DNA from 2 places in the Vibrio sp. R15-SG3-ISO1B genome. Region 2 is predicted to be linked to the other one. Evidence: predicted binding sites of a transcription regulator. Region 2 holds the regulator's gene; the other holds the start of a gene.

Region 1 (14,934 bases), on a different contig from region 2:
ACCTGCGTACTCTCTTCAATGGCAGGGATGGCGCTGTCGTCCAGTGAAAGGTTAACTGGGCTGCGACTGATGTGGCGCAATTGATGTAAGCTGAGCTGTCCCGGCTTTAACAGTAAGTTGAGCATGTTCATATTCCTTCTCGTGCGCGGGTTATTTTAGCTTTTTCAGTTCTTCATTGAGCATAGGAAGATCTAATCCTTGCTCTGCGGCGCATTTTTTCGCGATATCGTAGCCTGCATCCGCATGGCGCATCACCCCTGTTGCAGGGTCATTGTGCAGGACACGTGCAATTCGCTCGCTGGCATCTTGGCTGCCATCACAGCAAATAACCATACCCGAGTGTTGTGAAAAGCCCATACCAACACCGCCGCCATGATGCAGCGACACCCAAGTGGCGCCGCCTGCGGTATTGAGTAGTGCATTCAATAGAGGCCAATCTGAGACGGCGTCAGAGCCATCCATCATGCCTTCTGTTTCACGGTTCGGGCTGGCCACCGAGCCAGAATCAAGGTGATCGCGGCCAATCACAATCGGCGCTTTGAGTTCGCCGTTTTTGACCATTTCATTGAATGCTTGGCCAAGACGCTCGCGATCTTTAAGGCCCACCCAACAAATACGTGCCGGTAAACCTTGGAATTGAATGCGCTCGCGCGCCATATCGAGCCAATGGTGCAGATGGGGGTTATCGGGGATCAGCTCTTTCACTTTTTGGTCGGTTTTGTAGATATCTTCCGGATCGCCAGAGAGCGCCGCCCAGCGAAATGGTCCAATCCCTTCGCAGAACAGTGGGCGAATATAGGCAGGGACAAAGCCAGGGAAATCAAACGCATTTTCGACGCCCTCTTCAAGCGCCATTTGGCGGATGTTGTTGCCGTAATCTAGGGTAGCGGCGCCGCGTGATTGCAAATCGAGCATCGCTTGCACTTGGCGCGCCATGGATTGCTTGGCCGCTTTCACCACGGCGGCTTCATCTTGTGAGCGCATTGTCGCAACGTGTGCCATCGTCCATCCAGAGGGCAAGTAGCCATTTAGAGGATCGTGCGCCGAGGTTTGATCGGTGACGACATCCGGTGTAATACCGCGTTCAACCAACTGAGGGAAAATATCGGCGGCGTTGCCCAGTAAGCCAACAGAAATCGGCGAGGTGGCGTCTGCGATCATTGCTAGTGCTTCATCGAGCGAGGTCGCTTTCTTGTCGACGTAGCCCGTGCGCAGACGGTAATCGATTCGAGATTCATCACATTCAACGGCGATCATCGAAAAGCCCGCCATCGTCGCGGCCAACGGCTGCGCACCGCCCATGCCGCCTAAGCCTCCGGTAAGCACCCAACGGCCACTGGCATCACCAGAGAAGTGTTGTTTGGCTACCGCGACAAAGGTTTCATAGGTGCCTTGGACGATCCCTTGTGAACCGATGTAAATCCAACTGCCTGCCGTCATTTGACCGTACATCATCAGCCCTTGCTTATCGAGCTCATTAAAGTGCTCCCAGTTGGCCCAATGGGGAACGAGATTTGAGTTGGCGATCAGTACGCGTGGCGCATTTTTATGAGTAGGGAAAACACCAACAGGCTTGCCCGATTGCACCACTAGGGTTTGGTCTTCTTCAAGGCGCTCCAGCACCTCGACGATTTTGTCATAACACGCCCAATCGCGCGCCGCACGGCCGATACCGCCATACACGACGAGTGCGTGTGGGTGCTCGGCCACATCGGGGTCCAAATTATTCATCAACATACGCAGTGGCGCTTCGGTGAGCCAAGACTTCGCGCGCAAGGTTGTGCCATGTGGCGCGCGAATGGTACGCGCCGTATCAAGGCGCGGGTTGTGATGCTTGGTCGGTTGACTCATTGGGGGAACTCCTTGTTCGGTTGTTTAGTCTGGCTTGGTGTGTTCACCATGGCCTTGGCTATGTCCCAGCATAAGCGGGCAGCGAATCGCGCCGTTTGCTGGTCGATGTCAAATCTAGGGTTGTATTCGGCAATGTCGGCTAGACGCAGCTTTTCAGGCTGAGCAAGACAGAGCTGTAAAAGTGGCGATAAGGTATCAAGGCTCACGCCCCGAGCGGCAGGTGCGCTCACGCCCGGTACTGTGGCGGCAGGAAACACATCCAGATCGATAGTGAGATAGAGGTGATCGCACTGCTCGATAAATTGGCGCAACTGCTCGAGTGGGGTTTTGAGTGAGTAAGGTGCGAGCTCGGTGTCTTCGATGTACAAGACGCCCAGTTCATCCGCGCGTTGAAACAGCGCGGCGGTATTGCTCGCGCGGCTTACACCAATGCACGCGTACTGAAAGGGCCACTGATGCGCTTGGCAGTAACGAGCAATTTGATGAAACGGCGTGCCTGAGCTCGGTTGCGTGTCTTGGGTATCAAAGGTGCGCAAATCAAAGTGGGCATCAAAATTGATGATGCCTATCTTCGGTGCGATCTGCTGCTGTTGAGCTCCGCCTTGAGTTGTTGTTGCAGGCGATGTTTTATCTAAGTGGCGCTGAAGAAAGCTCGCTAACCCCTGAAAAGAGGCCCACGCCACTTCATGCCCGCCACCTAAGGTGATCACTTTGCTGTGCAGAAGGGCGCGTGAAATGTGCTGCGCGCACTCATGCTGCGCCGACTCAAGCTGACCTTGGGTGCAGGTGACATTCCCTAAGTCCAGCCAACGGCTAGATTCATGCCACGCGAGGTTTGCCAATGCTTGGCGAATCGCATCTGGCCCATTGGCGGCGCCGACTCGTCCTTTATTACGCGCCACGCCTTCATCACAGGCAAAACCCAATAGAGAAATGGCATCTTGAGTGTGCTCACTGAGCGCGTCACTAGTGGTAGAGGTAACGACATGATGCACGCGCTGGCCCAGTACGCCATCTTCTTTGTCATCGCGCCCTTGCCAGTGAAAAGCTAAGTGGGGTTGATTAGGCATGATTGAGCTCTCCCAATACAACACGTGCGGTTAAACGTGGCATGCCTTGCTGGTAGCTAAGGTCTGCTGGGTGGGCGATGTCCCAAATCGCAAGATCAGCGTCAAAGCCTGGTGCTATCTGCCCACGTGTCTGTCCATAGCCCAGCGCTTTCGCGGCGTGGCAGGTGACACCGCGCAGCGCTTCTTGCGGCGTTAAGCCAAACAAGGTGCACGCCATGTTCATCATCATGGTTAAGTCGGCAAACGGCGAGGTGCCGGGGTTGAAGTCTGTCGCGAGCGCAATAGGGACGCCGGCTCGGCGTAAAGAGTCTATCGGTGGGCGCTGCGTCTCTTTTAAAAAGTAAAACGCGCCGGGGAGCAAGGTGGCAACAGTGCTTGATTGAGCAAGCTCATTCACGCCGGTCTCATCCAGGTACTCAACATGATCCGCTGAGAGCCCAGAGTACTTGGCCGTTAACGCACTGCCGCCAAGGTTCGACAGTTGCTCAGTATGCCCTTTAATCGCGAGCCCATGCGCGGTCGCACATTGGAAGACACGCTCGGTTTGCGCCAGTGAAAAGCCGATGGATTCACAGAAGACATCCACACTAGTGGCAAGCTGCTCATCAGCCACGGCAGGAATGATCGCTTGGCAAATATAATCAACGTAATCGTCGGCGCGTCCTTGGTATTCTGGTGGCACTGCATGAGCGGCAAGCAGGGTGGGCGTCACGCGCACCTTACGGTGCTGCTCTAGTGCTTTGGCCGCGCGCAACATTTTCAGTTCATCGGCAAGCGTCAGGCCATAACCGGATTTGATTTCCACAGAGGTGACACCGGTGCGCAGCAGTCCATCCAAACGAGGAAGCGCGAGTTCGGTGAGCGTCTGTTCGCTCGCCTCTCGAGTGGCTTTCACGGTTGCGAGAATGCCGCCGCCTTGCTCCGCGATGGTTTGATAACTGGCGCCGCACAATCGCATTTCAAATTCGTGTGCTCGGCTACCGGCATGAATCAGATGGGTATGGCAATCAATCAACCCCGGCGTCACCAATTGGCCTTGGCAATCATAGCGTTCGGGCTGCGGTTGGATGTCGCCGATAAAGGCGATTTTGCCTTGCACAATACCGATACTGGTCGGCGCGCTGACTTGATAGCCGCTCTCGCCCTCACACATCGTGACGAGCCGAGCATTGCAGAGCACCAAGTCGTAGTGGGGTAGCTCAGAGGAGAACATTCGATAGACTCTTAGATTTAAATGTATATACAAATAATGAGTCTTGAGTAGTCAAATGATCAAGTGTGATGTTATGAAAATGTGATCACTAGACCAATTTCAAACGGTCAGAAGGTCACTTTAGAGCTGAGTTTGTAACGCGTACCGGGGTGATAAAGTAACGCGGTACTGACCAGTTTATCTTGGCTCCAGGTACGGCGATTGAGCAGCAAACAGGGCTCGTTCGCCGCCAACTTTAATGCGCTGCGGACTTTATCATCTGCCACGATCGCTTCCACTGTGTGTTCAATCGCACTGAGCGGGCAGTGCTGAGAAAGGTATTGGTTGGGCGTTAAGGTGGTGAAGTCCTGCGAGAGATAGTCGGGCGCATACGCCTCGTTGACCCAGCGCAGTTCGTATTGAATGGGGGAGTTGTCCTCAAAGTGAATGATTTCACTGTAAAACACCTTGGTATCGAGCATCACCCCCAACTTAGTCGCAATCACGCCGTCGGCCAATAACTCGACCTGCTTAATCACTTTACTGGAGTAGGCTTTGCCTCGCTGCGCGACCTCTTCTGCGATATTACGAATATCAAGCAGCGGTGACTCCGCTTTCTCATCTGGTGCACAAACAAACGTGCCCAATCGAGGTCGGCGCTGAAGTTTGCCCTCAGCAACCAGATCGCGAATCGCTTTGTTGACCGTCATACGGCTGACATTGAACTGCTTGGTTAACTCAAGCTCGGTGGTGATTTGGTGACCGACCGGCCAATGACCCGAGCTGATCTGTTGTTCGATGTAGTGTTTGATTTGCAGGTATAACGGTGATTGACTCATAAGCTCACTGATTTCAGAGGGACACGCCATCCATTATTGACTATACAAAAGGGTAACCGATTGGTTGAATGCGTCAAGCAGGAGTGAGCAAGTTGTGAGGCAAACAGGGTCTTGACCCTTGTTTGCCCATTAATGAGGAGAGCTGAACTTAATTAGGCAGCGCTAAGATGCGTAGTGAGGTAGGGGTGCCAAGCGTCTTGATACAGCGCTTTAGAGAGCTTGCGCATTTTATCGACCTTGGCCATTTCAATGTCATTAAGCGGGCGCGATTCGGCGGCGGCTTGACGCTCAATCAGCTGAATCTGCTCATAAATATCGTGCTCTGCGCCATTTTTGACGTCCGCAATGGCTTTGAGGTGCAGTTGCACTTCTGCAACCAATTGAGTTTTAGGCAGTTGAACCAAAATATTCAAGTCACGATAGCCTGATGCTTGTGGGCTCTTAAAACGGTTCTTTACTTTGACTACCGTAGTTTCACGCGCTAATGCTTCATAGGCGGACATCAAGCTATCAATATCGTGCGCCACTATGGTGGCTCTGGCAAGGTCGGTGATGCGATCCACTTGACCGTCGAGCTCATGGGCAATTTTCTCTTGTGCTCGCTGGCTTGATTTTACGCCAGCAAAGTAAGCGTCGGTGGAGGTTAACAGTGCGGTACTTTTACATAAGGTTTCGAGCTCCGCTTGCGCTTGGTGCGCTTTGCTGTAGAGCACGTCAAAATCTGAATAGGGTTGAGTGGGGGAGGCGTCGGTTGATTTAATGCCGTACAAACCGCTCAAGTTGTGTTTAAACGCTTTAGGGCTGACTTGGTTTTGCTTAGTACTGGGTCCTTCATCTCGGTCAGGGGCCATAGGGATGGCGGCAAACGCGGGGGCGCGGCTGAGCATTAACAGCATCAGTGCAGTGGTACGCAAGAATACGCTCATTCACTCTCCTTAGAATCGTAGTCGCTTAGAAAATGGAGGAAAAAGGAACCGCTAAGTGCTACGTGTCTGATTAAGATCTTGGGATGGAAATGGCCTTTCCAAGGTCCGCTATTCGATAAACTTTTGAATTATGATGTTGGTCTCAATTTCATTAACTTACCTTGGTTGGATTGCGCGTTTTTGCTTAAGTTCATCCGCTAGTTGTAACCAATTATGACCAGATTCCATCGCCGAATGCCTTATGCCACCTACCACGAAGGCTGACTTTCCGTTAGGCTATGGCACGTCAGTCATCGAAAGAGAAAGAGAATGAAAGATCCAGAGTTTTGGCATGCCAAATGGGCATCCAATGAGATTGGTTTCCACTTGGAAGACGTGAATCCACTGCTGATTCAATACTGGCCAGCGACCAACCCCAGCGCAGACGAAAACGTATTTGTGCCTCTGTGTGGTAAATCAGAAGATTTGGTGTGGCTCGCCACCAAACACAGTGATGTGCAAGGGGTGGAGCTGAGTAACATTGCGGTGCGCGCCTTTTTCGCCGAGCACTTTTATACGCCGTTGGTGATCCCTCTCAATGGTCAGCATGAGCTGTTTCAGTTCGATGAGCTCTCTATTTACACCGGAGACGTCTTTACCGCGCCCGTCAAACCGGTCGATTTGGTCTATGACCGCGCAGCGTTAGTGGCGCTGCCTGAAGAGATGCGTGTCGACTATGTGGCAAGAATTCAGTCGTTACTTAAACCCGGTGGGCGGATTTTACTGGTCACCTTAGATTATCCTCAATTAGAGATGGCGGGCCCCCCATTTAGTGTGGCCGAGCAGGAAGTTCGTGCTCTGTATGAGGGGTATCAAGTGACTAAGCTCTATCGGGATGATGCCGACGAGCGCCATCCAAAAATTGCGAAGCGCGGTTTGTCACGCTTCGCCGAAGAGGTCTATTTGATTCAGGCGCCATCATGAGGCGACGATCGGAACTCTGACAATCGGCGAAAATAAAAAACTCTGGCCATTACGGACCAGAGTTTTTTATTACTTAAATAGAGAGAGGCGTGAACCTATCAGTAAATCACCTTGATCTTACTTGCCGCTTCGACGGCGCTTTCGATGGCTTGCTCAATGGTGTCACGGCGTGTAATCGCAACGCCAAGACGTCGGCGACCGTTGATATCAGGTTTACCGAATAAACGCAGCTGGGTTTGAGGCGCGCTGAGTGCCTGTTGCATGCCTTCAAAACGGATGTCTTGTGAGGTGCCTTGACCTAACACGACGGCAGACGCGGCAGGGCCGTATTGAGTGATGCTGCTGATTGGCATGCCGGTAAACGCGCGGACATGCAGTGCGAACTCTGAACTGTCTTGTGACATCAAAGTGACCAGGCCGGTATCGTGTGGGCGCGGCGAAACTTCATTGAAAATCACCGTGTCGCCTTTGATAAAGAGTTCGACACCAAAAATACCGTAGCCGCCTAACGCATCGACAACGCTTTGCGCCGCGTGCTGCGCTGCTTTTAACGCCTTATCCGACATGATTTGTGGCTGCCAAGACTCACGGTAATCGCCATCTTCTTGGCGATGGCCAATTGGGGCGCAGAAATGAACGCCGTCAACGGCGCGTACCGTCAGTAGGGTGATTTCGTAATCAAAATCAATAAAGCCTTCAACAATCACGCGACCTGCGCCAGTGCGTCCGCCATCTTGAGCGTATGCCCAGGCTTTTTCGATGTCTGCATCTGTCTTAATGACGCTTTGTCCCTTACCCGATGAACTCATCACAGGCTTGCACACGCATGGCAGACCGACCGCTTCAATCGCTGCGGTGAATTCGTCATAGTTGTCGGCAAATCGGTATGGAGAGGTGGTCAGAGAGAGTGTTTCTGCGGCTAAGCGGCGAATGCCTTCGCGGTTCATGGTCAACTGTGTGGCTTTCGCACTCGGCACGACATTGAGACCACGCGTTTCAAGCTCCACCAGCTTGTCGGTTGCGATCGCTTCAATTTCTGGCACGACATAGTGAGGCTGCTCTTTGTCGATGATGGCTTGCAGTGCGTCGCCGTCAAGCATGTCTAGTGTGTAACTGCGATGCGCGACTTGCATAGCAGGGGCATCTTCATAGCGGTCACACGCGATGACTTCTAAGCCCAGTCTCTGACACTCAATGGCGACTTCCTTACCCAGTTCACCTGAGCCGAGGAGAAGAACACGCGTTGCATTTTGACGAGTCGCTGTACCAAACATAATCAACCTTTTAGAGATGTAGAATTTGGCGCTGATCATACGAGGATAGATCTCAAAAGGCAAACGTTTGCGTCCATCTCAATTTTGTGACTTATATTAGGACTCTTGCATGTATTTGTTGGGCATGTAGCATAAATCAGAGTTATAATCTTAAAGTGACTTGTTGTAGAGTAATCATCAAATAAGAATGCAATACGATCCTAATAATTCCATCAAAATTCCAATCGACACTCTAACCGTCGGTATGTTTGTCACCGCACTGGAAGACAACAAAAAGGTGAACCTAGCAAATGCTGGGCGCGTGCCGTCAGAGCAAGCCGTCAATCAACTGATCAAAAATGGTATCCAATTCGCTTGGGTTGACGAAAGTTTGTCTGCTAAAGGTTGCACTTTTAAACCCGTGCAACAGCCATTCGATGACTCGCACAACATTTCGCCACCTGCGGCGGTAGAATCGGTGAAGACCGAGGCAGTTAAGCGTAAAGCCAAAAGCCGTTTTTCCATGCAGAAGAAAGCGAGCAATATTATTCGTGAAGCCAAAGGGCTCGCTCATCGCGTATTGACCCAAACTTTTGATGGTAAAACGGTCCATGTCGATGAGTTTGATGATTGGGCGGAAGATTTGATTGAATCGGCGCTGGTGGACTCCGATGCGCTGCAATGTGTTTCAGCGCTGCGCAACAAGGACGAGTATCTATTGGAGCATTCGGTCAATGTGGCCACCTTATTGGTGACCTTTGGTAAACATCTGCAATTGCCAAGAGAGATGCTCAAAGAGATGGCGATCGGCGGCATTATTCATGATGTGGGCAAAGTGAAGGTGGATGATAAGGTGCTGCACAAACCGGCACGCTTAACACCGGAAGAATTTGAGCACATGAAGCTTCATCAAGTGTTTGCGAAAGATATGATCATGTCCGTGACTGGGCTCAGTGATGTGAGCCGTGATGTCTGTCTGATGCATCACGAAAAACTGGACGGCAACGGCTACCCGAATGGCCTTAAAGGGGATGAAATTCCACTGCACGGTCGCATGAGTTGCATTGTGGATATCTACGATGCCCTCACCGCGGATCGCGTCTACAAGCGTGGAATGAGCTCGGCAGAGGCGTTTAAAATTCTATTGAGCCTCACGCCCAATCACCTCGATCGTGACTTGGTGTATAAGTTCATCAACTGTATCGGTATGTACCCAGTGGGGGCGTTAGTCGAACTCAGTGATGGGCGAGTGGGCATCGTCTGGACATCCAATGAATCTGAGCCGCTGAAACCGGAAGTGAAGTGCTTTTACTCGCGCAAGAACAAGCGTTATGTTGATGTGGCTTTTGTCGATCTCAAGCGCAGCAGTGTCAAGATTGCCAAAGCGATTGCGCCAAGTCAGCTAGAAGTGGATGCGACGCCGTTCTTTGACGTTTGATGCATCGATAGTGAGCCGCTACTTTTCGTTGTAGGCAGAATAGGTCTTCGCAGACAACACTGCCACCGTAAACAGAAAAAGCGCCTTTTACTCACGTTATGTGGATAAAAGGCGCTTTATTATCGAGCACAATTTGTCGGCGCTAAAGCTTAGATCGCAAGATAGGTCAGCGGAATATCTGGTCCTAATACTTCAAGGGTCGCTTGCGTGTCGGCGAGGTGGCTGATTCCGCCTTCGGCCATCTCTGCCAAGGCACCAGATTCAATGTCGCTGAAGGATTTACCGGCCATCAACAGTTGAATTAACGCGACTTGCAGTGGTGGCAAGCTTGGGTTGAACGCAGCGTTTTCAGCGTACGCACCGAGATAGGTCGACCCATCGGTGGTTTTGAGTGCGACACCGCTCAGGTTGTGAGTGTAAGGTGAGTGGCTCATATTCAGCGCTTTCAGAGCCGCTTGTACCAACTCGTCACCGTCTTCACTGTGATAGCCGTGATTGACCTCAGACATCAAACCCGACTCAATGCCGAGATCGCTAGGGCCAAAGGCTTCTGGCAGATAATCGTGCAGAGTCTTGCCTTCACGTTCAGGCAATTGAACCGTGAGTTCTTTTGCCGTCGACAGTTCATTCATAAACTGACGACAGTGGCCACAAGGGCTGTAGTTGATGGTGATGTCAGAAATGCCTTGCTCGCCTTTCATCCACGCGTGGCTGATGGCACATTGCTCGGCGTGTACCGTTTGACCGAGTTGCACACCGGCAATCTCAACGTTGGCACCGAAATATAAGCGACCCGTTAAGCCGCGCACAATCGCGCCCACGTAGAATTTAGACAGGGGGGCGTAGGAGAACGCCGCCGCGACAGGCAAGAGCATCACTCGCGTATCAGCATCGTTTTTACCGCTGATGTTTTTAAACTGCTCAAATTGGTCGGCTGACAGGGTGGCATCAAATGACTCGCTCAGCACGATGGGTTTGAGGTAATCGGCAACGTCGCTAGGGAGCTGTGTCAGGGCTTGTTCTATGCGGCTGGTCATAGTGAATCCTTTGTTGTTATTTCAGAGTCAAGCTCGATGCTAGGGAAAACATAGCTAGGTTGTTGACATCTTGTGATACTGGACAATCATTCTATGCGACGCACCAAACAATACAGTGATAAAAATCACACTTACGTTTGTAACGAGTGCAAATTTGCTGATAGATGAGTGATGTCACACAATTCTGGCGCACTGTCTAGCCGCAGCTAGTGCGATAACCAGAGTGCCAGAGCAAAAAATGACGGTGCCAATATGGAGGTGATCACGCCACATACCACCAGAGCCAGAGAGCTAAACGCCGCATCTTGCGCGTTTTTCTCCGCACAGGTCGCGGTGCCAAGGGCATGTGAGACAGTGCCCATGGTCAGACCCTTTGCAATTGGGTGGGTGATGTTTAACAGCCCATAGATAGGGTAGGCAAAAATCGCCCCAAACAAGCCGACCAATAGCACCAAAATCGCTGCAATCGCGGGTTCGCCACCCAAATGGCTAGAGACTTCCATCGCAATCGGTGTGGTTACCGATTTGCCGAGTAAACTGGCGATCAAGGTTAAGTCGGTGTCTAGGCTAACGGCAATCAGACTGGCCGTCGCCATTGACAGGACGCTACCCACGCCGCATGCCAACATAATGATGCGCCAATTGGCCCGAATTTGAGGGAGCTGCTCATACAGTGGGTAGGCCAAGGCCACAACCGCAGGCTGCAGCAGGAGATTGATCCAGTGATTGCTTTCGTAATAGGTTTCAAAAGGAACGCTCAGCCAAGTCAGAAGCGGGATAAGAACCGCTAGGCTGACCAGCAGCGGGTTCATTAACGGTGAGTTGACTCTACTGCACACCCAACGCGCACTCAAAAACACCACCACAGTCACGAGTAGCCACATCATTGGTTGCCTCGCTTAAGCAGGCGATCGAGCATCCAGCCCAGAGAGATGAGGACAATCGCCGTGCCACCAATCGCACTTGCCAGAATTGGCCACGCATTGTGGTAGAGCAGATCGAAGTGTTCCATCAAGCCGACACTGATGGGCACAAACAGCAGTACCATATAGCGAATAAACAGCGTCGCACCGGGTTTGACCCACTTTGAGGGCACCAAGCCGCTTGCCATCAAGCAGAACAAAATAAGCATGCCGATGATGCTGCCGGGAATCGAGGTCTTCAGCCATTGCTGAATATTAAGACCGGCGATCAGGCAGAGAAAAATCAAGCCAAATGAGATGAAGTAGTGCAATAAAGTACGAGGCATAAGAGCGGTGTTGCCTTAAGAGACCAACTGTTGAACGTATTGATAGACCGATTTTAAGATAGCGACTTTCTTTTCGTCACTTTCATGTTCATGAACTAAGTTTTCCAGATTGATCATGTAATTTTCAATGCGACTTTCGAAGTACTCGCGGCAATGCGCCGCCCACTGCTGCTGCTCTTTTTCATCCAATGTCCATGGGTAGTGGCGTGCGCGGTAGCGAAATAGTAGCGGGGCGATGCGTGGATCACTGAATTCAATGTCTAGACCTGCGAGTTGCTGCGGTTCAGTTTGGCGAATGATCTCCATGGCTGCTTTGTCGGCAGGAGAAAAGAAACCGTCATACAACTGAGTATCCACGTCGGATGACGCGGCGTACTCTCTTTCAATACTGTACAAGCCAATCAACTTTTCGCGGATTTCTGGGTGTTGGCGAAGCGTGGCTAGGTTTTGTAAGCACTGCTCGCGGTCGATGCCAATATGAGCGGCATTGTCCGCCGTGAGGGTTTTCGCAGGGGCGAGAATTGGGCACTTATTGAGATGCACCAGTTTGACCGGCACGGGCAGTTCATCTGGCCCTAGGTCGTCTCGCTTGGTGTACAAACGCGTGTTGAGTGCGTCGACATCAAGATCCAACAGTGGCTGAGGATCTTTGGCTAAGTCCACCATGATAACCGCGTTTTGGTTGGTCGGGTGCCACGCCACTGGAACCATCCAACTGGTGTATTGGCACTCTCGGCCTAACATGCCGGAGACGTGCATCAAGGGGGTCATGTTGACAATATCGATCAGCTCATTGAGTTTGCGTTTGTGGCGCATCGACAAAAAGTAATCAAACAATTTGGGCTGTGCGGCTTTGATTTTTTTTGCCATCTCAATGGTGGCAATCACATCCGCCATCGCGTCGTGCGCGTTGGCGTGTTCAATGCCATTGGCGACCGACAAATGTTCCAACTTAAAGCTAATAAAGCCTTCTTCGTTTTCTGGCCACTCGATGCCTTCAGGTCGCAACGCATGACAAGCGCGTAGCACATCCAAAAGATCCCAGCGAGAGTTGCCGTTTTGCCAGCTCCACGCATAGGGATCAATAAAGTTGCGGTAACAGGTATAGCGCGTCACTTCATCATCAAAACGAATGCTGTTGTAGCCCAAGCTAATGGTATTGGGCGTCGCCAATTGCGCGTGAATCTGAGCGATAAATTCAGGTTCTGGCAGCCCTTTACTGACCGCCGTTTGCGGCGTGATACCCGTGATGAGCGCCGCTTCTGGCGCGGGTAAGTAATCGGCAGGTGGCTGACAGTAAATCACCAGCGGCTCACCGATGATGTTGAAATCCATATCGGTGCGTACGCCTGCAAACTGGCTCGGCCTGTCTTTGGCAGGGCTGGTTCCCCAAGTCTCATAATCAAAGAAGAAAAACGTCGGTTGATTATCAGATTGCATGGGTTCTCCAGAAATTGCGTGCGATTGACGTGAAGTATCCGTCAAGAAAGGGCGCGCAAGCAAGGGAAATGGCGAAAAACTTTCAAGCTAGGGCAATGGGTGACGATTTTCTGCGCGTCAGGACAAATCAAGGACAATAAGGACCCGACGGCCAACGTAGAGGCGCTACGAGTCATCGACTGCTAACGATAACGCTCAATCAGCGCCAACATATCTGGGCTTTCGAGGACGCGGATTCTGCTATGGCCTTTTTCTTTTGCAAACAGTGCGTAATGCATGGCTCGCGCGACGTCACTGGCATGAATGGGAATCAGCTTGCGCAATGGGCCTATCATAAGTGGGCGCGCCACTTTTAGCACCGCTTGCAAAACCAGTTCATCATTTCTTGGCTTATCTCTTAGCCCCACTAATGGACCAGGGCGAAAGAACACCACTTGCTCAAACCCCATACGCTCAATGGTCAGTTCCATTTTTCCTTTACAGCGTAGGTAATGAGACAGTGAGCGCGATGACGCGCCATAACTCGAGACAACCGCGAGACGCGTCACGCCAAGCAGTTTCATTTCGCTCGCGACCTCACACACCAGTTTGACGTCGACGTGTTCTAGCGCCTCTTTAGAGCCTGCCTGCTTGCGTGTGGTGCCTAAACAAATGAAGCCATAGGTGGGGGTCGGTTTGTCGTCTGTCCACGTCTGTACTTCCAGTTCAGGGTGAATCAGCGTCTTTAATTTGGGATGAAAATAGGGCAAGGCTTTACGAGATAACGCGTAAATAGCCTCGATCGGCTCGGCCTCGAGCATCTGCTTCATTAGCTCGTTGCCAATTAGGCCCGTGGCGCCTGCCGTGATGACGACAAGCGGTGCACGTTCGTTGGGGTTGTGTTCAGTCTGGTTCACCGTCAGCCTTGCATGAATTCGAGGAAGGTGAACGAAGAATCCTACAGGATCAGTGAAAAGTCTATGATCTCATCCTATCTTTCGCGATCTAATGTGTATTTGTGTCCTTGTGTGGAAGAACCGGGGTTAGGTGAGTGAGAAAGGTAAGCGACGAGTGCTTTTCTTGGGTGAGGACGAGCCGTTTTTGGGTTTACTTGAACGTCGATTTGCAATCATACAGACCTCCTTGCGCTCTACGTTACTGATCAAAAGCGTTCTACGTTATTGATGAAAATATAGTACAAATGGAGAAAAATACCAGTTGAGGTCAATAAAACCGATGAATTGACCAGCAAATGGTCAATCACAACAGGGGCGGCGGGTGTTCAAAACGGTATTTCGCGGTACACTGACAAAAATTCAATCTCACCATAGGGATACGTGATGAACATTGACTTGACGACCATGCCGCCTGCGGACATTTATCATTTGATGACGCAAACGGTGATTCCCAGACCCATCGCTTGGGTACTGACGCAATCAGGCACGCAAAACTATAATTTGGCGCCGTTTTCGTACTTTACGCCGATTTCTAGTAATCCACCGCTGTTGATGTTTTCGGTGGGCAAAAAGCCCAGTGGCGAGATCAAAGACACGACGCGCAATGTACTAGCAAACCGAAAAATGGTGGTGCATATCGCTCATCAGGCGCAAGCCGAGTCGGTGACGCAAACCGCCGCAACCCTAGAGCATGGTGAGTCAGAAGTGGCAGCCACCGGTCTTGAGTTGGTTGGCTTTGAC
Region 2 (14,934 bases):
ACACTCAAGTTGGTTTGGTGTGCTCGCACTGCCAACATAACTGAAAATGGTCGTCATTTTCTTCTTGGCAAGTCGGGCAAACCCAAACAATGTTGTCGGGGGTGTCCTGTTGGAAATCATCAATCAGCGCGAGTGCCGCCTGCTTCTGCTCTGGGCGAATTAACCAAACGTACGGGCTGGCCTCTTCGCCAAACGGAATCTCTCCCTGCAAGCCGAACAAACCTTCACCTCTCACCTCACAGGCTATTCCTTCGCTGCGCAGCATTTCACACACGATGTGTGCTTGTGGTGGTGTCGTGGCAATAAAAATTTTCAAGACGCTTGCCCATTGGATTGCGGTGTCGCTTTGAGTTTGGCCATTACCCATTTGGCAACGATAGGGAATACCCCAAGCAACGCAAAAGAGGCAAGTACCGTTGGGGAGACGATGCCTGACAAACTGTCGATTTGCGCTAGCTGAGTCCCGGCGTTGAGGTAGACGGCCGTGCCCGGCAACATACCCAGTTGACTAACCAGATAGAAGCGCGCGATGGTGATGGGCGTAAGACCCATCAAGAGGTTGATCAAAAAGAAAGGGAACACCGGTATAAGGCGCAGTGAGAAGAGATAAAACGCACCATCTTTTTCGACCCCTTGGTTAATTGTCGCGAGCTTATCGCCAAACTTGCTTTGTACCCACTCTTTGAGTAAAAAGCGGCTGCTTAAAAACGCCAAGGTGGCACCTATCGTACTGGCAAAAGAAACGAGCAATAAACTGGTCCAAAAGCCAAACAGCGCAGCGCCAAGCAAGGTGACGACGGCTGCTCCAGGGATCGAGAAGGCGGTGATAGCGACATAGGCGAAGAAGTAACTCAGCGCGGCTAGGGCAAAGTGGGTGTCAATGATTTCAGCCAGCGCTTGCTGCTGAGCTTTGGCGTTATCAAGTGTCAGGTATTGACCAAAGTTTGCGCCTAAAAACACAATCAGAGCGAGCAAACCAATACCTAAAAGCAGTTTCTTGTTCATATGGATCCCTTTGAAAACATCATCATTGATCATTGTTAGATATGAACCAAAAAGCCAGTAAAAAATTTCGCCCTAAGGGGAAAACACGTTGAATTCTATGACGAAGGAATGGAAACGCTGAAAAAGCATCGGCTAAAAACGTCTCAAGCCAGCGGTGTTCGGCTGGCTTGAGAAGGGTATTGGAATTAATGAACGCTATCGCTGACTAGCTTTGCAGCTGATTCAGGAGCTCGTCGCGTCTTGCTTGAGGGACCACAGACCAGTGCGTACCTTTAATTGCCCCCTCAAGTGCCCACAGCAGGTCGATACTGACATCGGCAGAGTGTGTGGAACGAATCGCTTTATACGCTTCCACTGCGCCCGTCTGCTCCAAACGGGAGACACTGTCGATACCCGCTTTCTTGAGCATTCGCTCGGTCGCCAGACGCAAGTTCGGCAGATCTTTGAGGCGCGTTGGTTTGGCGTTGGTTTGACGCTGCTTGTCTTTGTTGGCCGCCTCTAGTGCACTGTTTGCCATCGCAACTGTCTGAGCGACATCCTGATCCCAGTCATGACCGAGGGCGTAGTATTTGGTAACCACAGGGAAACCACGCTTTTTATACACGTATGGCTCGAGTCCCTGAGCATTAAACTGTTGGGCCAACGAGTCGTCGGCGCGTATGTGAAGTTTGTCATTTACCACGAGGGCAAACATGGTGTCATCAGCGAAGATTCCGAATCCACCAAACATTGAGCGAGACTTGATCTTGCCCAATGGTTCAAACAATCGCATTGAGTCTTTTAAAATTGGTTTATCCATGCTGTTATTCTCGGTGTATTACAATACGCCACCAAATTCAGGTCCGAGAGATTAGCAAAAATATGCAGGTTTTGTGTCAGTAGGGTGTCATTCTGGCTCATAAAAGAATAATCCTACTCACGGTGTGAGCGCATAATGCGCGCGCAACGTTTAACTCATTGTATTCTTTGCTTTTGATAAAGAATTACGGAGTGCACATTTGCCATCGGCAACCCCGCTACCAAGCAGTCATCAACGTTGATATCGTTGAGTGGCTGCAACAGGCCGGAAGCTTTGCGTCCCATCCTTTCGAAATGGTTTGCCCTGTTCGTGGCATTCGTCGAACATAATAAGCATAAATAATTTATGGGCTAAACATCACGTTTTGATGGGTTAAATGTGATCTTAGTTCATAAAATAGAGGGGTGTTACCGAGAGAATAAAGCCCAGCGGATGAGAAGTATTCTCGCTGGGCTAGTCGATGTGATGTGCTGAACTTGTTCGTTGGTCTATTTCACCGTCGCCACGGTATCGCGCTCGACGATTTCTGGGTGCATTTCAAAAATACGTTTTTCATGCTCTTTGTCTTTAATACGTTCGAGCAAAATCTCAAATGCGTTTTTACCCACACGGCGCTTCGGCTGGTGAACCGTCGTTAGCGGTGGTGAAAAGTACTCGGCTAGCTCAATGTTGTCATAACCAATGACCGACATGTCTTCTGGAATACGAATGCCTTTTTGCTGTAAACGGCTCATCAAACCGAGCGCCATCGTATCGTTGAAACAGAATACTGCGGTTGGCTTTTCGTCCATGGCGACGATTTTGTCCGCGGCAAGCACGGCGGTATCGCACTCAAAGTTACCTTCTAAGATCCAATCTTCGTTGACGCTCAAACCCGACTCGTTCATTGCGCGCTTAAAGCCTTGGATGCGCTCTTGGCAGGCCGCTTTTTCAAAATGCCCACTCAAGCAAGCAATGCGCTTGTGGCCGTGATCAATCAGGTATTTTGTTGCGAGGTAGCCGCCTTCTTCCGAGTTGTCGATGATTTTATCGGCTTGTGAGCTTTCCGGGCCCCAATCCATCACCACCTTAGGGATGTCTTTATGACGGTCAAGCATTTCGCTCAACTCTTCGGTCAAATCTGAACACATCACTAAGATGCCATCGACGCGCTTTTCCGCCAGCATGCGAATGTAGTCACGTTGTTTCTCGTAGATGCCGCCAGTGTTACACAAGATCAAGGTGTAGCCTTGACGGTAGCAGTAGCTCTCAACCCCGTCGATCACTTCCGAGAAGAAAAGGTTGGTCGATTGAGTAACCAGCATGCCTATTGTGCGTGTCGAGTTACATTTCAGGCTGCGTGCAACGGCACTTGGGGCATAGTTCAACTCTTGAACCGCTTCCATCACTTTTTCTTGCGTGGCTTCAGCGACAAAGCGTGTTTTGTTGATCACATGGGATACAGTGGTGGTCGAGACACCCGCTAAGCGAGCGACGTCTTTAATCGTGGCCATATGGTTTTGTCCTGTCGATGACTGCCTACTATTCTATGAAAAGTTAAGTCTATAAAAGTAAAGTCTATACAAAGTTTAGAGTATGTAGACAGAAAGTATCAGAAACACAAAAACCGCCCTCAAAAAGCGGTTTGTATTTATTAGTTTTATCGTTTGCGGACCGGATTGTAGTCCGCAACGTCGATTTGGGCAAATAAAAAACCCGCCTTTGGGATCTCGCCACACCTTTTGTATGGGCTTAATCGCTATCGCCTTGCAGGTAGGCTTTATCCAATTGAATGAACGCGCACAATAGCGACGACAGCGCCGCATAGAAGCCGAATGTGTCGAGGCGCTGGCAGCGCTCGGCAAACCTCTCAATCCAAGGGAGTAGATGCTGCTCAATAAAATCGGCTTGCTCTTGGTAGGCGAGATGCGTGTCGCCTGCCGTCTGCTCTGCTGCATGAGCGCCGCGCACAATCAGGTTACCTAAAAAATCCAACTCTATCGCGAGATGATCAGAAGGTTCATTGAGCCCTGAATGCACGGCCACGCCATGTTGTTGGAGCAGAGTGTCCATCTGTTTGGCGGGCTCCCCATTGAGCAGTCCGGATTCATCTAAGTAGACAGAGGCGTAAGGCAACGCGCTGTCTCGGTCGGATTTTAAAAACAGGTCGCAATAGTCGGCTGATAGTTCCAACTGAGCATCTGGCCTGTCTTGCAATCGGTTCAATGCATCGATGAGCCTGTCTGCGGCTACGTTAAGCTCAGGGGTTTGTGCAAGTCCCGTCAGAAAGGTACGTGTGTCCACCGAATGATATTGGGCCAGCTCTTGCTCTGAGAGCTCTTTGGCAAACACGCTCGAAAACCACCAGTAGAGCTCGGCGCGTTGCTCATCAAAGGCGCGCTGCTCTTTTTCGGCGGGAGATAAAGGGTCGGAAATCTGGGCGTTAGGTGTCTCTGGCATGATGGGCTCTCAACTGAATCAGATGCCGTTAAGTCTAACGGATAAAAATGAACAGCGGTCAACCTGATTATGAGAAGAAATGGTCAAATATGGCAATTTGTGAACAGGGCAGCAAAGCTTGCTTTGCATCAATGAATCGCCAACTTTTCACCTCCCAAAGAGGACAAAGATGGAGTTGTGACTAATTATGAATAGAATAAAGCCATTGAATCAGTGTGTGAATAAGTGAGTAGAGCCGATGAGCTACCACATTTTGGTTGTTGAAGATGATGAAGTGACTCGCCGTAAATTGGCGGGCTACTTTCAAACCGAAGGGTATCAGGTGAGCCAAGCTGAGAATGGCGCGCAGATGCGCGACGTACTCAGTAGCAGTCGGGTCGATTTGGTGATGCTGGATATCAATCTGCCCAGCGAAGATGGCTTGATGCTGACGCGTGAGCTGCGCAGTCAATCGGACATCGGTATTATCTTGGTGACCGGGCGTACCGACAGCATTGATAAGATTGTTGGTCTAGAAATGGGCGCGGACGATTATGTCACTAAGCCATTTGAGCTTAGGGAACTGCTCGTCAGAGTCAAGAACCTCTTGTGGCGCATCGCACTGGCTGCGGGAGCGCAAAACGCGGGCAGCGATCAGCAAGACGGCGTGGTCCGCTTTGCTGAATGGACGTTCGATATTCAGCGCCGCGCTTTGAGCCGAGGGGATGAACCGGTCAAACTGACTAAAGCAGAGTATGAGCTTTTGGTGGCGCTCTCCTCTCACCCTAACCAAGTGCTCAGTCGGGAACGCATTCTTAATATGATCAGTCATCGTGTGGACGCACCCAATGATCGCACTATCGATGTCCTGATTCGACGCATGAGAGCGAAGATGGAGGCGGATCCAAAAAATCCGCAGATATTCGTCACCGTGCATGGCGAAGGCTACATGTTCGCCGGAGATTAACGTAGTTCGGCAATTAACGAGCGAAAATTGACGCAAAAGAAACGAAAAATCCAGGCATGCAGCCTGGATTTTTGTTTTAGGTCGAAGACGTTATCCGTCTACGCTGGCGGCCGGTTAAACGTCGCTCTGCGCAGCCTCCACCTCTAAGGCTTGCTCTTCATAATCGGACGCCCAGTCGCGGAGGTGTTGCCAAATGGTGCCCAGCGTTTCATGCCAGTAGCGCTCAGTTTGTTCGAGATATTTGCCCTTCGGCGCGTACTTCTCCCACGCTTGATCGATGTTTCTCTGCGCTAGGTAGTTGGTCGGCGCGGCGTAAGGTTTCAATCCTGCGGAGTGGAATTCATTCAGGGCACGGTTCATGTGACTGGCCGATGTGACCACCACCAACTTCTTGTTCTTAACGAACGCTGCCGCTTGGCGCGCTTCTTCCCAAGTATCTTTGGCGGTTTCGAGCAGAATGATGTCAGATTTAGAAACGCCAAGCGCCAGCGCTACTTTAGCCATCATGCGCGCATTGCTCACTTCAGAACCGGCGGCATAGCCTGAGAGAATCAGTTTAGAGCCCGGATAAATTCGCATCACACGAATCCCTTCGGTCAAACGCATTAGGCCGGCGCGACTCAGTTCTGAGGTGGGCGGAATATCGTCGTCCACAACATGGCCGCTGCCAAGCACCATCACATAATCAATCGATTCATCGACAGGAAAAAAGGCCGAGTATTGGCGCTCGATAGGCATGAGAAGACGTGATGAAACGGGCTGGAAGGCAACGAGAAAAATGCCAACAAACGAGAAGAGAACAACGAAACATCCTGTTTTTTGTTTTCGTGTGAACATGACGAGCATGAGTCCCACAAGGCCAATGATCAGCAGGGCTGGCAAAGGCATAAGTAAAGCCGAGACGACTTTTTTCAGCTCAAACATACTTAAATAGTCCGAAAAAACACCAGTTGATTATAATTTAAGAGAAAGCCTCTTTATTCCTGCCTTTCTTGTGACAGAATAGCAGCACGATTCAACATCATAACTCAAGCTGCTGTGACTGAAGACCGCAATTTCGACGATATTGCCCACAAATTTGCAAAAAATATATACGGCTCTGACAAAGGCGAGATTCGACAAGTCATTGTTTGGGAAGACCTTCAAACCATCCTCGCCTCGTTACCCGCCAGTGATTCACCACTCGACGTGCTCGATGCCGGGGGTGGGTTGGCACAAATGTCGCAAAACCTGGCGAAACTAGGCCATCGCATTACGTTATGTGATCTATCTTCTGAAATGCTGCAATTAGCTGAGCAGGATATTGCAAAAAATGGCTTGCTTGAGCAGTATCGCTTGATTCATTCGCCCGTTCAATCCATCGCTCAACACCAGCAGCAACCGGCGGATTTGGTGATGTTTCATGCCGTCATGGAGTGGTTGGCTGAGCCAAAGCCAGCGCTGCAAACGCTGTTAGAGCAGGTCAAACCGGGCGGTATCGCGTCGGTCATGTTCTACAACCATCATGGCCTCGTGTACAAAAATGTCGTGTGTGGCAACCTTCCGCATGTGTTAGAGGGAATGCCACACCGAAAGAGATTTAAGCTTCAGCCCCAAAAAGGGCTTAAGCCTGAAGATGTCTACCGTTGGATAGAGGAGTCGGGGTTTCACATTGAAGGGAAATCCGGCATTCGTTGTTTCAGTGACTACATTGGCGATCGCCAGTATATGGGCGACTACACCAGTGAGGATGTCTTGGCCCTAGAGAGGCAACTGTGCCGCCAAGAACCGTATGTGTCGCTCGGACGCTATATCCACGTTTGGGCAAGAAAGAATTAAAACAGGATAAACCATGAGTGAAATGACTCTGAATGCCGCTGAGCAACCGATTGATGAGTTGGTGGGTTGGGTCAAGCAGCATGATTTTTCATTGAACCTGACCAACGAACGCTTGGCCTTTTTGATCGCCATTGCCGTGTTGAGTAATGAAAGGTTTGATGAAGAGTTAGGTGAAGGGGAGTTGCATGATGCGTTCGCCATTGTCACTCGATTGTTTGCCGATTCGGGCGAAGCGTCGGCGTTTCGCGCCAACAACGCCATCAATGACATGGTCAAACAGCGCCTTGTCAGCCGCTTTACCAGCGAAATTACCGACGGTGCGAGTATCTATCGTCTCTCGCCGTTGGCCATCGGCATTACGGACTACTATGTTCGTCATCGCGAATTTTCCAAACTGAAACTCTCTATCCAACTGTCTATGGTGGCGGACGAAATGGCGAAAGCCATTGAAGCGGCACAAAAAGGCGGAACGGCGGGTCATTGGAAGAAAAACGTTTACGGCGTGCTGAAATACTCAGTCGGTGAAATTTTCGATCAGATTGATTTAAACCAGCGCGTGATGGATGAGCAGCAGCAGTCGGTCAAAACACAGATAGCTGAGCTACTTAACAAAGATTGGCGCGATGCGATCAATAACTGTGAATCCTTGCTGTCAGAAACCTCCAGCACACTGAAAGAGCTGCAAGACACCTTGCAAGCGGCGGGTGATGAGCTGCAAAGCCAAATCCTCGATATTCAAGAGTTGGTACATGGCGATGATGAGCTCGAGTTTATTGCCGAAACCCTGTTTGTGTTGCAGATGAAGCTCGACCGCATCACCAGTTGGGGTCAGCAAGCGATTGATCTCTGGATTGGTTACGATCGCCATGTGCACAAGTTCATCCGAACCGCCATCGACATGGACAAAAACCGCGCGTTTAGCTCGCGCCTACGTCAGTCGGTCAAAGACTACTTTGAGAACCCTTGGTACCTCACTTACGCCGATGCGGAGCGGTTGAGCGATTTACGTGATGAAGCCTTGGTGTTGCGTGATGATGAAGTGACCGGCCAGGTGCCACTCGATGTGGTCTACGAAGAATTTCAGCAAGTGAATGATGCGCTGTCTGAGCGCATTGGGGAGATGCTCCAAGTGCACAAAGCGCAGGGTCAGCCTATTGATTTAGGCCAAGTGCTGCGCGACTACCTCGCCGAGCACCCCTATACCCATCATTTTGATTTAGCCCGAATTGTTGTCGATCAAGCGGTGCGACTGGGTTACTCCGAGTCCGATTACCAAGCGATTCAGCCCGATTGGCAAGCGATCAACAATTATGGTGCAAAGGTACAAGCCAATGTCATCGACAGATACTAATGAATACATGCCAGAGAATCTGGTCAAAGCGATCTCTAATCCGCTGTTTCCGGCGCTAGACAGCATGCTGCGTGCCGGGCGTCACATCTCCAGCGAAGACCTCGACAACCACGCCTTGTTGTCGGATTTTGAAGTGGAGCTATCGAGTTTTTATCAGCGTTACAACACCGAACTGGTGAAAGCGCCTGAAGGCTTCTTTTATTTGCGTCCGCGTTCGACGTCGCTGATTAACCGCAGTGTCCTGTCTGAGCTCGATATGCTGGTGGGCAAAGTGTTGTGCTTTTTGTATTTGAGCCCAGAGCGTCTTGCTCACGAAGGCATCTTTACCAACCAAGAGTTGTACGATGAGCTTCTGTCACTGGCCGATGAGTCCAAATTGATGAAGCTCGTGACCAACCGAGCCAGCGGCTCTGATCTCGACAAAGAGAAACTGTTCGAGAAAGTGCGCACCTCGTTGCGCCGCCTGCGCCGTTTGGGCATGGTGATCAACATCGGTGAAACCGGAAAATTCAGCATCAGTGAAGCGGTGTTCCGTTTTGGTGCGGATGTTCGTGTCGGTGACGATATGCGTGAAGCGCAGCTACGCCTCATCCGTGATGGTGAAGCAGTGGTTCACACCAAAGAGCCGAGCCAAGGCGATCTTTTGCACAGCGATAACCTAGATGCGCCAGAAGGCGAAGAAGAACTGACACAAGCAGGTGAAGCATGATTGAACGCGGTAAATATCAATCACTGACAATGGTCAACTGGAATGGCTTTTTTGCCCGCACTTTTGACATTGATGATCTGGTGACCACCTTATCGGGAGGGAACGGAGCGGGCAAATCGACCACCATGGCGGCGTTTATCACCGCGTTGATCCCTGACCAAACCTTGCTTCACTTTAGAAACACCACCGAAGCTGGCAGTAGCCAATCTTCTCGCGACAAAGGTCTCTACGGTAAACTTCAGCCGGGTGCCTGTTACGCGGCGCTCGATGTGGTCAACTCGCGTAAGCAACGCCTACTGTTTGCCGTTAAGCTGCAACAGGTGGCGGGGCGTGACAAAAAGGTCGATATCAAACCCTTCGTCATTCAAGGCTTGCCAAGCCATGTCAAACCTACCGATGTACTGATTGAAACCGTCTCGGCGACCCAAGCGCGCGTACGTCAAGTCAACGAAGTCAAAGAGGCAGTGGTCCAATTTGAAGGGGTGCAATTTAAAACCTTCCCATCGATTGTTGATTATCACGCGCAGATGTTTGAATTTGGTGTGATCCCGAAAAAGCTACGTAACTCGGGCGATCGTTCTAAATTCTACCGCTTAATTGAAGCCTCACTGTATGGCGGTATTTCCAGCGCCATCACCCGTTCGCTACGTGACTACCTACTGCCACAAAACGGCGGAGTGAAGAAAGCCTTCCAAGATATGGAATCGGCGCTGCGTGAAAACCGCATGACGCTTGAAGCGATCAAAACTACTCAAGCGGACCGAGATCTATTCAAACACCTGATCACAGAGTCGACGAACTATGTCGCGGCGGATTATATGCGTCATGCCAACGACAGACGCAATAAACTCGATCAGACCTTGGCGCTGCGCAGCGAGTTGTTCAGCTCACGTGAAATGTTGATCGAACAAAACGCGTTGCTGACACGCGTGCAAGAAGAGCTTGAGCTGTTGGTGGAGTCTGAATCTGGGCTAGAGCAAGATTACCAAGCCGCATCCGACCACTTGCAACTGGTGCAAACTGCGCTGCGTCAACAAGAGAAAATTGCCCGCTACCAAGATGATCTGGAAGAGCTCAGTGAGCGTCTTGAAGAGCAGATGATGGTGGTGGAAGAAGCGAATGAACGAGTTCACATCGCGCAAGACCAAGCGCTGGTTTTTGAAGAAGAAGTCGATAGCTTAAAGAGTCAGTTGGCCGATTACCAACAAGCGTTGGATGTTCAGCAGACGCGCGCGTTGCAATATCAGCAAGCGGTGCAAGCGCTGGAAAAAGCCAAAACGTTACTGGGTGACAATAATCTGACCGCCGAGTCGGCGCAAAGCTTGGTGAGGAGCTTGAAAGCTGAGCAGGGCGAGCGCACCGACGCCTTACTCGCGATGAAGCACAAACTTGATATGTCGAGTGCGGCGGCCGAGCAGTTTGATAAAGCCTTTGCGCTGGTTGAGTCTGTCGTGGGCAAGGTAGCTCGCCAAGAGGCGTCAGAACGCGCTAAAGCGTTGATCAATCAAGCGCGCGATGCGCAGCAAACGCTGCAAAACGAAGCTCAACTGCGCGCCCAACATCGTGATGTTGAACGCAGCTTAACTCAGCAGCGTAGCGCCGCAGAGCAAGTGGCGAGCTATCAAAAGCAGCACAACGTCGCACTGGTTGATGAACTGACGTTTGAACAAGAGCGCGAACGCCACAGCGCGCTGATTGACTCTCTTGAACACAATCAAGAAGCATTGCGTGAGCAGCGCAGTGAGCAGCGCCGCAGTGAGCAAGATTACGCTGCGCAGATCACCCAGTTGGAAGCGCTCGCTCCGGCTTGGATTGCCGCGTCTGATGCGCTAGAAAACCTGCGTGAGCAAAGCGGTGCTGAGCTTGGCGATAGCCAGTCGGTGATGGCGCACATGCAGCAAGTGTTGGAGCAAGAGAAGCTGCAATCTCTGGCGAAAGAGAAACTGGCAGAGCGCCGCGCGACACTCGATAGCGATATTGAGCGCCTCGCTTCACCGGGTGGCTCGAACGATCCGCGCCTTAAAGGATTGGCGGATACACTGGGTGGTGTGTTGCTGTCTGAAATCTACGATGACATCACTATAGACGATGCGCCGTATTTCAGCGCCATGTATGGCCCTGCTCGTCATGCGATTGTGGTATCGGATTTGTCTGGCATCGAGCAAAAGTTGGTTGAGCTGGACGACTGCCCAGAGGATCTCTACATCATTGAAGGCGATATTGATGCCTTTGATGACAGCAGCTTTGATGCGCAAGAATTAGAAGGCGCCGTCTGCGTGCGCATGAATGAGCGCCAAATGCGTTACTCGCGATTCCCTCAGATCCCACTGTTTGGGCGTGCGGCGCGTGAACAGCGTCTTGAGCTTTTGCGCAGTGAACGTGATGAGGTCATCGAAGCGCACGCCAAAGCGGCGTTTGATTCGCAAAAATTGCAGCGCCTTTACCAAGCATTCAACCGTTTTGTTGCTGAGCACATTCAGGTCGCTTTTGATGACGATCCTGAGCAAAGCTTGCAAGTCGCGCGTGAGAAACGCACTCAAGTGCAGCGCATCTTAGCCGAGTTAGATGGGCAAGAGGCGACTTTGCGCGGTCAACTGCAAGCGAGCAAACAGGCGCTCAGCGCACTGGATAAATTAGCGCCCATGATGTCGCTGGTGGAAGACGATACCTTGGCTGAGCGTTTTGCCGAGCTTGACGCGCAGATGAGCGCCTTGAGCGAAGCGAAAGCCTTTATCAACCAGCATGGTAAAGCGATTGAGCAGCTAACGCCAATCGCCTCCGCGCTTGAGGCTGACCCACAGCAGTTTGAAACGTTAGAGACGAACTATCGTCAAGCCGATGAGGCACTGCAGCAGATCAAAGCACAAATTTTTGCGCTCTCTGATCTTATTGAACGTCGCCACTACTTCGCTTACTCCGACTCTATCGATATGTTGGGTAAGAGCAGCGAGCTCAGTGAGCAGTTGAAGGCCAAGTTGGCACAAGCGGAAGTCAACCGTGGCCGAGCGCGCGAAGAGCTTAAGCTTGCGCAAGACCAACTGAATCAATACAACCAAGTGCTCGCCTCTTTGAAAAGCTCTCACCAAGCCAAAATGGAAACGGTGCAAGAGTTTAAGCAAGAGCTGCAAGAGTATGGTGTCAATGCCGATGAAGGCGCGATGGAACGTGCTGAGCGCCGCCGTGATGAGCTGCATGAGCGTTTGCACAGCGCGCGAGCACGTAAGAGCGAGTATGAGCGCACCATCACCTCGACAGAGCTTGAGATGAAAGGGCTGGCTAAGCGTCTGAAGAAAGTACAAAAAGAGTACACGGATCTGCGCACGTTCGTTGTGGCAGCAAAAGCGGGTTGGTGCTCGGTACTTCGATTGGCGCGTGAAAATGATGTCGAGCGACGCCTGCACAAGCGTGAGCTTGCCTACCTCTCTGCGGATGAATTGCGTTCGATGTCGGACAAATCATTGGGCGCGCTACGCCTTGCGGTGGCCGACAACGAAGATCTGCGAGATGCGCTGCGCCTTTCGGAAGACAACGCTCGCCCAGAGCGAAAAGTCTTGTTCTACATTGCGGTCTACCAGCATCTGCGCGAGCGCATTCGCCAAGACATCATTCGCACCGATGATCCTGTGGAAGCGATCGAAGAGATGGAAGTGGAACTGGCGCGTTTGACCGAAGAGTTGACCCAGCGTGAAAACCGTTTGGCGATCAGCTCTGAATCCGTTGCAAGCATCATCAAAAAGACGATTCAGCGCGAGCAAAATCGCATTCGCATGCTCAACCAAGGTCTCTCGAACATCTCGTTTGGTCAGGTGAAAGGGGTGCGTCTGAACGTTAAGATTCGTGAAAGTCATGAGGTGCTGTTAAACGGCCTAGCGACCGGTCAAGAGCAGCACAAAGACCTGTTTGAGTCGATGCGTTACACCTTCTCAGAGGCGATGGCAAAATTGTTCCAACGTGTGAACCCGCACATCGATATGGGCCAACGTTCACCGCAAGTGCTGGGTGAAGAGCTGCTCGACTACCGTAACTACCTTGAGCTGAGCGTCGAAGTGAACCGTGGCTCAGACGGTTGGCTGCAAGCGGAATCGGGCGCGCTTTCTACTGGTGAAGCGATCGGTACCGGCCAATCGATTCTTTTGATGGTGGTACAGAGCTGGGAAGAGGAGTCTCGCCGCTTACGCAGTAAAGACATTGTGCCGTGTCGTTTGTTGTTCCTCGATGAGGCGGCTCGATTGGATGCCAAATCGATTTCAACCCTGTTCGAGCTGTGTGACCGCCTCGATATGCAGCTGTTGATCGCGGCGCCTGAGAACATCAGTCCAGAAAAAGGCACCACGTACAAGCTGGTTCGTAAAGTCTTCAAAGACCACGAACATGTACATGTGGTGGGCCTAAGGGGCTTTGGTCAAGGCGAAAAGCCTAAGAGTGAAGCTGCTCAACTCATCGAAGAGTTTTAACGTCAACGCCCACCTTTTGGTGGGCGTTGTTTTATGTGTGTGGATGGACGTATTTGTTTAACGGACTTATTGCTTTAACGGACTTATATGTCGAAACGTCGCGTACTCTGCATTCGCTAATGCTCACCAAGATGGGGCTCCGCATGGGCCGATTTGCGATAGTGACTTGGCGAATCGCCACTCCACTTACGAAACGCGTGACGAAAGTTGGCACTGTCTGAGTAGCCGACGCGCTCTGAAATCTCATCAATGCTCAATTGCGTCGAGCAGAGGTAATGGCGTGAAAGGTGGAAGCGGACGTGATCCAAAATCTGTTGGTAGCTGGTCTGCTCTTGAGTCAGTTTTCGTCTCAGAGTGCGTGAAGACATCCCCAGTTGCTGCGCCACGACTTCAATCGATGGGTAGTGCCCCGGCTGCTCGATTAAGCGTTGAGTAATCCGATCTTTTAAGCTAGTACTGGTACCACTCAGTTTTGCCAGCATCTCATCACACGTTTTTAAGCACTGTTGCAAGGTCATCTTGTTGGCGGTGGGCAAGGGTTGATTGACCACATCCGTAGAAAATTGCCACTCCAGCTGTTTGGATTGAAACTTCACCGGGCAGCGAAATACCTCTTGATACAATGATGCGTAGTGGGGCGCGGGGTAAGGAAAATGCAATTGGTGTGAGGGGAAGGGATGTTGCATCACCTCTTCACACAAAGATTGAATTGCCGAAAACCAGTATTCGCAGCAAAAGGGCATCAAGGTGTCGAGATCAATTAACTCTTCCGCGCGGATATACCCTAAATCCTTATCGATGAGGAGCTGCTTGCGCAGCACTGGCCCCGCCAATCTCAGGTATTTGAATCCCATCGTCATCGCTTCAAGCAAGGTGCTGGAGCTAAACACCGCGTAACCCAACACGCCAAAATCGCTGAACCTGGCTTGTTGGCCCACCTTAAGGCCAAGTCCGGGCTCGTCTGCACAGAGTAGGGCATTGCTGAAAATATGCAGCTTCTGGGCGAGGGTGACTTGCGTGTCGGGTTGATAGAGCTTTTCGACACTGACACCACTGCCATCCAGCAGGTCTGTGAGCGGCACTCGCTGACCGAGATAGCGCACCAACAACTGCACGTCCAGCAGACCGCATGCGTTACTATCAGGCTCATAAACCGCTAAATGTTGCATTGTGTGACCGCTCCAGTATGAGAGTAAGATAACGGATATTGGCGTTGAGTATAGCCAAGATGGGGCTGTGATGTTGTCAGCAGTCTCGCAGTTTTGTCCGAAATTCACCGTTTTTTGTCTGTTTGCCACCTAGGTGGCATGTTAACAAAATGTTGTAATACTTGTGTCAGTACCACGAGAATCGATTATGAATGCATTAGTACACCCTCAAACACCTCATGATGTTATTTCACCCTCAGACCAA

Evidence for each region. The regulator PurR, encoded in region 2, represses purine synthesis genes. The targets are predictions, from matches to a motif close to TNANGNAAACGTTTNCNTNA.
Region 1: the regulator PurR is predicted to act here: its motif matches at 8,171-8,190, upstream of purT (formate-dependent phosphoribosylglycinamide formyltransferase).

Annotation. Positions count from the first base shown of each region.
Region 1 covers NZ_JCBDGG010000049.1:29,170-44,103, forward strand. Annotated here, with positions in the region: gene hutH (histidine ammonia-lyase) at 1-131, opposite strand, end outside; gene hutU (urocanate hydratase) at 151-1,851, opposite strand; gene hutG (formimidoylglutamase) at 1,848-2,921, opposite strand; gene hutI (imidazolonepropionase) at 2,914-4,134, opposite strand; gene hutC (histidine utilization transcriptional repressor HutC) at 4,242-4,952, opposite strand; gene AC6R0S_RS15810 (phosphoribosylglycinamide formyltransferase) at 5,105-5,878, opposite strand; gene AC6R0S_RS15815 (thiopurine S-methyltransferase) at 6,188-6,841, shown strand; gene purT (formate-dependent phosphoribosylglycinamide formyltransferase) at 6,940-8,115, opposite strand; gene AC6R0S_RS15825 (cyclic di-GMP phosphodiesterase) at 8,303-9,532, shown strand; gene cdd (cytidine deaminase) at 9,682-10,569, opposite strand; gene AC6R0S_RS15835 (LrgB family protein) at 10,776-11,453, opposite strand; gene AC6R0S_RS15840 (CidA/LrgA family protein) at 11,453-11,818, opposite strand; gene sbcB (exodeoxyribonuclease I) at 11,834-13,258, opposite strand; gene AC6R0S_RS15850 (Rossmann-fold NAD(P)-binding domain-containing protein) at 13,441-14,067, opposite strand; gene AC6R0S_RS15855 (flavin reductase family protein) at 14,578-14,934, shown strand, end outside.
Region 2 covers NZ_JCBDGG010000002.1:106,074-121,007, reverse strand. Annotated here, with positions in the region: gene AC6R0S_RS00760 (putative signal transducing protein) at 5-316, opposite strand; gene AC6R0S_RS00755 (TVP38/TMEM64 family protein) at 313-1,005, opposite strand; gene AC6R0S_RS00750 (TfoX/Sxy family DNA transformation protein) at 1,211-1,804, opposite strand; cyclic di-GMP riboswitch class I at 2,009-2,117, opposite strand; gene purR (HTH-type transcriptional repressor PurR) at 2,293-3,297, opposite strand; gene torD (molecular chaperone TorD) at 3,536-4,243, opposite strand; gene torR (two-component system response regulator TorR) at 4,482-5,189, shown strand; gene elyC (envelope biogenesis factor ElyC) at 5,304-6,113, opposite strand; gene cmoM (tRNA uridine 5-oxyacetic acid(34) methyltransferase CmoM) at 6,210-7,007, shown strand; gene mukF (chromosome partition protein MukF) at 7,021-8,358, shown strand; gene mukE (chromosome partition protein MukE) at 8,339-9,067, shown strand; gene mukB (chromosome partition protein MukB) at 9,064-13,521, shown strand; gene AC6R0S_RS00705 (AraC family transcriptional regulator) at 13,638-14,690, opposite strand; gene AC6R0S_RS00700 (coniferyl aldehyde dehydrogenase) at 14,878-14,934, shown strand, end outside.